Regions from separate parts of the Brevibacillus humidisoli genome, predicted to be linked through region 1. Evidence: riboswitches for the same ligand, from Rfam matches in the RefSeq annotation. Region 1 holds a riboswitch; the other holds the start of a gene.
What was found. Region 1 has a riboswitch for S-adenosylmethionine ahead of LOK74_RS15720 (BMP family lipoprotein). Riboswitches for the same ligand answer to the same signal wherever they lie in the genome.

Region 1 (4,193 bases):
GATCAGCTTCTGCAGGTTCCCCCCTGACAGATGCTGCGCTTTTTCATACAGTGAGTTGGTTTTGACAGCAAACTGTTTCACCCAGCGCTCGGTCAACTGCTGGAGCCGCTTCTGCCTGAGCAGGCCAAAGCGCCGGTAGAGCGGCTGCACGTACTGATGCAAGATCGCATTTTCGACGATACTGCCGTCCTTGGCTGCTCCCAACAGATAACGATCTTCCGGGATGTGGGCCATACCCTGCTGTCGAATGCTGCGCACCGGTGCGTTGGTGATCGGTTGTCCGAGCAGGTAAACGTCTCCCTGGTCTGCCTTGCGCAGACCGGTGATGACCTGTATCAGTTCTGACTGACCGTTGCCGGACACACCGGCAATCCCGACAATCTCACCAGCATGGACGCGAAAACTGACACGGTCCAACAGCGGTTTCCCCGAGTTGCCGCGGATAAACAGTTCGTTTACCGCAAGCAGCACATCACCTCGCGGCCGTTCGCTGCGCTGGATCTCAGCGATGTCGCGGCCGACCATCAACCGGGAGAGTTCCTCCACGTTTGTCTCCGCTGTTTTCAGCGTCCCCGTAACCTGTCCACCCCGCAGCACCGTGATACGATCGGCCACTTCCATCACCTCGTGCAGTTTGTGCGTGATCAGGATGACGCTTTTTCCTTGCTGAGCGAGATGTTTCAGTGTAACCAGCAGCTCTTTTACCTCCAGCGGCGTCAACACGGCCGTAGGCTCATCGAGAATCACGATATCGGCACCGTGGTAGAGGACCTTGAGAATCTCCACACGTTGCTGCATGCCCAGGGTGCACTCCCAGACCTTCTTGTGGGGATCGACGCTCATCCGGTACTTTTCCGAGAGCTCCTTCACCTGAGCGGCCGCCTTTTTCCGGTCAAACCAGACCCCTTTTGCCGGTTCCTGACTGATCACGATATTTTCTGCCACCGTGAAAGTGGGAAACAGCATGAAGTGCTGGTGAACCATGCCGATCCCGCTTTTGATCGCGTCTGCCGGGCTGTCAAACCGCTTCACTTCTCCGTTGATCCGGATGGTGCCATCTGTCGGCTTTTCCATGCCGTACAACATGCGCATCAGCGTTGTTTTGCCCGCTCCATTCTCCCCCACGATCGCGTGGATCTCCCCTTGTCTGAGGGAAAAGCTAACCTGCTGATTGGCGGCAAACGTGCCATACAGCTTGGTGATGTTCTCCATTTCCAGTAAAACAGTCACACAGTGTCACCCCTTTGTCGAGAAAAGAGGAAACCGACTACGGTGGGTAGCCGGTTTGCCCGATCTAGTTTTTCAGCGGGTCGGGGACCTCACGCTTGCCAGAGACGATCTCGTCATTGATTTCTTTCACTTTGGCGATCGTCTCTTCGCCGATAAACGGATGGAGCGGAGACTTGCTTTCGTGGGTGACGAAAGTGAGACCAACGCCTTTCTCTTTCAATCCGTAATCGACCACCCCTGGTGTAAACGTGCCGTTGACAAAATCTTTTACCGTCTCATACGCCGCTACATCGGTACCCTTTAGTTGTGACAAGACGACATGTTCCGGGTCCACTTCCGTACGGTCTATGTCTTGGCCGGCTGTGTAAAACCCTTTCTCCTTGGCCGCTTCGAACACGCCCAGATCGCCTACAGCAGCGGCCCCTGCAATAAAATCAGCACCTTGTGAATGCTGCAGCAGCGCCAATTCTTTCGCTTTTGCCGGATCTTCAAAGCTGCCTACGTAGTTCAACAGGAACTCCGCATCCGGATTGGTCGCTTTCAGACCTTCCTCGAAGCCAACCGTATATTTTTTCAACAGTGGAATATCCATCGCTGCTACCATTCCCACTTTTCCTGTCTTGGTCGCCAGTCCGGCGGCAGCCCCCATCAGGTATGCCGCTTCGTGCTCGCGGAATGAGACGCTGCGCACGTTGGGCAGATCAATGACCGTGTCGATGATCGCAAACTGACGGTCCGGATTTTCTGTCGCCACTTTTTTCAAAGCATCTTCTGCCTGAAAGGTAGCCGTAATAACCAAATCGTACTGTTCAGCCACCGCAACCCGCAGGTTTTCTTCGAACGCGTTGGGATCGGTCGCCTCAATTGTTTTTGCCTCCAGTCCAAACTCCTCAGCCGCTTTCTTAACCCCTTCATCCATCTGCTGGAAGAACGGATTGACGCCGATTTTTTCCGGGAGCACCAGGGCGATCCGTTTCTTCGGCTGATCTTGGCCTCGATCTCCTTCTGCCGATTGCGACTGGCTGGAGTCCGCTGGCTGCCCGCCGCCGCCACAGCCAGCCAAGGCCAAGGCAAACAGACACAGCAGCAAAAATACTCTCTTCATGACTGCTTCTCTCCTTGTTGTGTAAGTGTAAAAGAATACGAAAAAACCTCTCCCCTGCTGACAGGGAAGAGGATCGCATCTGCACCGCTCTCCCTTATCTGCCAGGTCGTATGCCTGCAGGAATTGGCACCTTCCTGAAAGTTTGCCTTCCAGTGGGTTGCCGGGTTTCATCGGGCCAGTCCCTCCACCACTCATAATAAGGGGTCTTTCTATGAACTTCTTTTTCATTTTAAATGAAAATATGATTTTATCAACCCTTTTCATATAATGTGTTTTTTTCCTGATTTTACATATCTGTATGTCTTCGGTCCCACAAAAAGGCCCCACCCGGTCTGCGCGTATTTGGGTGGGACTGTCGACAACCTTTTTCCCGAGGAGGAGAAGGCTTCTATTTCTAATAACGGTAAAAATGTGAATCAATTTTCTAGGGAATTAATGGTAAGTTCTCCGAACCTTCTGGTTCACCTTTCCATACTTCAAAGGTTCCTTTCAGCTTTGCTTCACCCGTCTGGTTGGTCACGATCAGCTCGCCGAGCCAGCGTTCCTCACCATCGCGGACCATCGACTCCACTAGTTGACCACTCACAGACAACTGCTCGCCTGGATAGGTCATTCGCGAAAACCGCACTTGGAAACTGCGCAAATACTGACGGGGGAACCACTCTGTCAGCGCCTGTCCCGCGAACCCCATCACCAGCATCCCATGGGCGATGACATCTTGCAGTCCAGCCTGTTTGGCTACGGGTACAACCGTATGAATCGGGTTGAAATCACCAGAGGCACCGGCGTAGCGGACTAATTGGGTGTGGGTAATCGCTTGCTTATGTAGGATGGGCAGTTCTTTCATCCTTTTCCCTCCTTCGCTCTCATTCTCTCCTGCATCTCGATGATCACCGACTCAGCTCTCAGTACTTGTTCTCCCTGCTGATTGGCATACTCTGTCACCAATGTGAACAGGTTCATTCTGCTTTTCGACTCGGCAGCGACAATCCGTGAGCAGGCGGTGATCTCATCACCCGCGCAGATCACACTGCCGTAATCGTACCGTTGTTTTCCGTGCAGCACGCGAAGCGGGTCCAGCTCTAACACTTCTATCAAATGTTCGAAACTGGGTCCTGCCCACATCTCGATCACGGTAGAAAATGTAGGGGGTAGAGGGATGTCGCGAAAGCCTGACTGCTGGGCAACATCTCTGTCATGGTAAATCGGGTTGTCATCGCCGATCGCAAGTGCAAACTCGCGGATTTTTCCTGCTTCTACGCGATACGCATACGGCTCAAATGTGTATCCGACGTATTTGGATAGATCTTTGGTCACCGCTGACCCTCCTCGCTTTTCCTGGATTGCTGCCTATTGGCCGGCTTCATCCTCCAGACAGCAGGCAACTGCCTCTTCTCTTCTTTTATGCGGGAATTCAAACTCGCAGACGATATCTTCTCCTTAACTGACAATATGGTCTGCTTATATGAAGACGTACACACAGCCGCAATATTCACCTGAGATCCTAAGTTCGCAAAAAACAAGATGATCTCACAACTAGGTATAGCAGGATATCTGCTTGTTCCGCACTTGTCGCGAGACTAACCTGCTTCTTTTTCAACCCGTTTCGCTGGCTTCTTTCACACCTATTCATTCTACAACTGCCGTTTCCCATTAGTATCCAGGGAACAATTTTTGCACAAGTCTGCTTGGTAACATTCGGTCTGACAATACAAATGCCCCATATAGTAAAGTAGTAGTATAAACAGATGTTCTACCATCTGTGCAAGCAGCAGATTGTGCATGATTTTGTGCTAAAGGTGGCCACCATGTTAGACAAAAGAGCAATGCAAATCTTGCAGTATCTACTGCAGTCCCA
Region 2 (4,193 bases), 1.6 Mb from region 1:
CAAGGTAGGGTTCGAATTCAACCCCCACTTCACCGATGAAAAGGCAGCATGCATGGTCATCAGTGATCATATCTTTGCCATGCTGCTGGTTGAGGAGTTTTTTCAAACGTTCACCAAAAAAGAGATTTGCGATGCAACCAAAAGCACAGAAGTGTTGGTAGCCTTGTCTGCTGAAAGCAAGGAACAGGTGGACGAGATCGTGAACAAGGCCCTGGCGGCTGGCGCAACGCCTTCGAAAGATCCGGTCGACCATGGATTTATGTATGAATGGGGCTTTCAGGATATCGACGGTCACCTGTGGGAATTGATCTATATGGATGAAAGTGCAGTAAGTCAAGAGCAGCAGTAAGCGTGATAGAAAGAGTATGGTTGCGCCAAATAGAGAAAAACCACCTATGCCAAGGTGGTTTTTCTTATCGCCCTCTACTTCTCGACTTCGCCGTTCCAGGCAAGCATCCCGCCCGCCATGTTCTCCGCCTGATAACCGAACTGCTGCACGTACGCCGTCGCATTCCAACTGCGGGCGCCGCTGCGGCAAACCATCACAATCGGTGTTTCCTTGTCTAGCTCCTCTAGGCGCACGGGCAGTGTCGCCAGTGGTATCAATGTCGCTTGCGGGATATGTCCTTCCTCCCACTCATGCGGTTCGCGCACATCGATGATTTGCAGCTTGTCGCCCCGGTTGATTCTTTCCTGCAGTTCTTCCGGAGTGATCTCTTTTACCTCAGCATCCATCGTAATCCTCCTTCGGGGGGTCTTGCTTTTCTCATCATAGCATAAGCTGCCCCCGGGGTGAAAATGCTTAGAGTCTTTCCAAGTCAGGTTGTTTTCTATCAAAAAGTTTTTTACCCTTTTCTGTCACAAAAAAGGGCAGCCTGGATCAAATAAATAGTCCAAGCGCTTGGGCATCACCGAACTATATAGAGATAAGGCGGGGCTCAAATGTTTTTTCCTTCAGACGATTCTGCTGATCAGGCCGCGAGGAAAAAAGCGAATCGAACGATCAAGACGTTCAGGAAAAGCATGATTCATTTCATGATCAGCGTGTTCCTCATCATCTTATGCGTGATCAGCGTCGGCATGGGAGCATGGAGCCAAAGGGAAGAGGCAACAACTAGCCCGATCTTCTACCAGGACAAAGCACTGGTCCTGATCTACCATCAGATCGTATCAGATGAGAGCCCGGCCAAAGGGAACCCCAGCACCGTTACCGTTGGGCTGTTCCGGGAACATCTCCACTTGTTGAAAAAAGAAGGGTTTCAAATCGATGCCAGCTCTGACCCAGCCTTTGTTTCTAGAGGGCAAACAGCGTACGGAAACGATGGACGAGTATCGTGCCCGCATTAAAAGCGATCTCGATTTTATGAACAAACGACTGGAACAAGAACTGGGACCGCAGCCCAAACTGCTGGCTTTTCCTTTCGGTGCCTACAACGATCAAGTGATCAGCATCGGACGAGAACTGGGAATCGAATTGTTTTTTACGACCAAGGAGGGGATCAACACGCCGGGAAACGGGGAAGTGTACCGGATCAATGCAGGAGAGTCGGAAATGTCTGGCTCCAGGTTGCTCGCCAAGCTGAAAGCACAAGTGAAACGTTGACGACGGGCTAACGATGCATCATAGCTCGTCCCATAATCTACTGGGTTCCTCATTTCTGATTGACAGCATGGCAACACTCCCCTATAATGTGAAAATACAAAAGAAAAAAAGTTTTCATCCAGAGCGGCGGAGGGACTGGCCCTATGAAGCCCAGCAACCGGCATGGCGACATGCAAGGTGCTAATTCCTGCAGAATCAGTGGATTCTGAGAGATGAACGTGCGACCGGACTCGTGTGCGAGAGCCTTCTTCTACTCAGAAGAAGGCTTTTTTGATGCAACCAATCAGAAGGAGTGATCGATGATGTCAGATCAAAACTGGAACCTGGAAACATTGGCCCTGCATGGGGGACAACAGCCTGACCCGGCTACCGGCTCGCGAGCCGTACCGATCTACCAAACCAGCTCTTATGTTTTCCGTGATACGGAGCATGCGGCCAACTTGTTTGCACTCAAGGAGTTTGGCAACATCTACAGCCGCATCATGAACCCGACGCAGGACGTGTTTGAACAGCGTGTCGCGCTGCTGGAGGGCGGTGTTGGTGCACTGGCCACTTCCTCTGGGCAAGCGGCGATTACCTTTTCCATCCTCAACATCGCCCACGCCGGTGACGAAATCGTCTCTTCCAGCAGCTTGTACGGCGGGACCTACAACCTGTTTGCCCATACCCTGCCCAAGTTTGGCATCAAAGTTCATTTCGCTGACCAAGCCAATCCCGACAACTTCAGGGAGAAGATCAACGAGAAAACAAAAGCGATATTCTGCGAAACGATCGGCAATCCCCGTATCGATGTAGCCGACCTGACCGCTATTGCTGAGATAGCCCATGCACACGGGATTCCTCTGATCGTTGACAACACCTTTGCTTCCCCTGCACTTTGCCGGCCCTTTGAATACGGCGCCGACATCATCGTCCACTCCACAACCAAGTTCATCGGCGGCCACGGCACATCTATCGGCGGAATTATTGTCGACTCCGGCAAGTTCGACTGGAACAACGGCAAGTTTCCAGGGCTGACCACACCCGATCCGACGTATCACGGTGTTGTCTACACGGAAGCAGTCGGCAATCTCGCCTACATCATCAAAGCACGCGTGCAATTGATGCGCGACATCGGGGCCGCTCCGTCTCCGTTCAACTCGTTTTTGTTCCTGCAGGGCTTGGAGACGCTCCATCTGCGTATGGAACGACACAGCCAAAACGCGCTGGCTGCTGCCAAGTTCCTCCATGCCCATCCTCTGGTGGAATGGGTGAATTACCCCGGCCTGGAAGGTGATGCGCAATACGAACGGGCCCAGAAATACTTGCCAAAAGGGCAGGGCGCGATTCTTACCTTTGGGATCAAAGGGGGAGTGAAAGAAGGGCAAAAACTGATTGAATCGGTCAAACTCTTCTCCCATTTGGCCAATGTCGGTGACAGCAAGTCGCTGATCATTCATCCGGCCAGCACGACACACCAGCAGTTAACGGATGAAGAGCAGCGGAAAGCAGGCGTCACCCCTGAGATGGTTCGTCTCTCCGTGGGAACGGAATCGATCGACGATATTTTGGCGGATCTGGATCAGGCACTGCAGGCCGCTATCCAGTAAACCGGCTAGACCTGCCAGCATAGGCGACGGACCAAACATACCAACTACCAACATATACTACGAAAACACCGACCAAAAAGCCCCTGTTACCGGCAGTGTTCCGGCGTGACAGGGGCTTTGGGTTTCGCTGTGTATCTATTGGTGCTGCATCCGTTCGTGCTGTATCCGTTCATGTATCCGTAGGCTCTGTATTTGTTGGTGCTGCAGTCATTCATGATGTATCTGTAGTGCTGCATGTGGCCAAAGGAAGGGCTATTCCCTCACTCCTCTATTTCTCCCCCTGTTGCCTACACGCAGCACAAACCAGCGGACAAACACAGGCAGTATCGTCACGATGAAAAGAACGCGAAACAGTTGAAAGGCCGTCACAAGAAGCGGATCAGCGTCTGTGGCGATTGCTGTCAGGCTCATCTCTGCAAGACCGCCAGGTGCTGTCGCCAAGATACTGGTGATCAGATCGATCCCAGCGGTGTAAGAAAGGATGGCCGCCAGCGAGAAGCTCATCAACAGCAGGAGCAGCGAGAACAGCAAAGCCCAGATACAGAGTTTGCGGTAGTGAATCACTTCCTCTCGCTTAAACTCCACCCCGATGCTCATCCCGATCAACAATTGGGCACTGCTCACCAGAATTCCCGCCAATGCGTGTCTCTCCCCGACCAACGTACTGAACAGGGAAATGGCCATAGTAAGAAAGAAAGGGCCTAGCAAAAACGGGGCAGGTACGGACAGGCGTGCGGCTAGTGCTGCTGCTGCCACGCCAATAAGCAGAAGAATAACGGTTTGGACCCCTCCCAGTGTCTGATTGACCGGTGCTGCTGGCGGCAGGACACCGTGATGGGAGAGCAGCATCACCAGAAAAGGAGTCAAGACGACGATGATCATGACACGAATGGAGTGAAACATCGAAATGATCTGTAGATTGCCTCCCTGACTCTGCCCTAGAGAGACCATCTCCGACAGGCCGCCCGGAATATTGCTAAATACCGCTGTTGTCAGATCTA

Region 2: it holds a riboswitch for S-adenosylmethionine, as region 1 does, so the genes downstream of both, LOK74_RS23435 (homocysteine synthase) here and LOK74_RS15720 (BMP family lipoprotein) in region 1, are expected to answer to the same signal.

The regions. Positions count from the first base shown of each region.
Region 1 covers NZ_CP087263.1:3,194,936-3,199,128, forward strand. The annotation lists gene LOK74_RS15715 (ABC transporter ATP-binding protein) at 1-1,230, opposite strand, end outside; gene LOK74_RS15720 (BMP family lipoprotein) at 1,295-2,335, opposite strand; SAM riboswitch class I at 2,427-2,538, opposite strand; gene LOK74_RS15725 (MaoC/PaaZ C-terminal domain-containing protein) at 2,760-3,182, opposite strand; gene LOK74_RS15730 (MaoC family dehydratase N-terminal domain-containing protein) at 3,179-3,652, opposite strand; gene LOK74_RS15735 (BglG family transcription antiterminator) at 4,144-4,193, shown strand, end outside.
Region 2 covers NZ_CP087263.1:4,804,431-4,808,623, reverse strand. The annotation lists gene LOK74_RS23455 (VOC family protein) at 1-349, shown strand, start outside; gene LOK74_RS23450 (rhodanese-like domain-containing protein) at 424-735, opposite strand; gene LOK74_RS23445 (hypothetical protein) at 943-1,347, shown strand; gene LOK74_RS23440 (polysaccharide deacetylase family protein) at 1,322-1,603, shown strand; SAM riboswitch class I at 1,715-1,822, shown strand; gene LOK74_RS23435 (homocysteine synthase) at 1,906-3,192, shown strand; gene LOK74_RS23430 (AbrB family transcriptional regulator) at 3,445-4,193, opposite strand, start outside.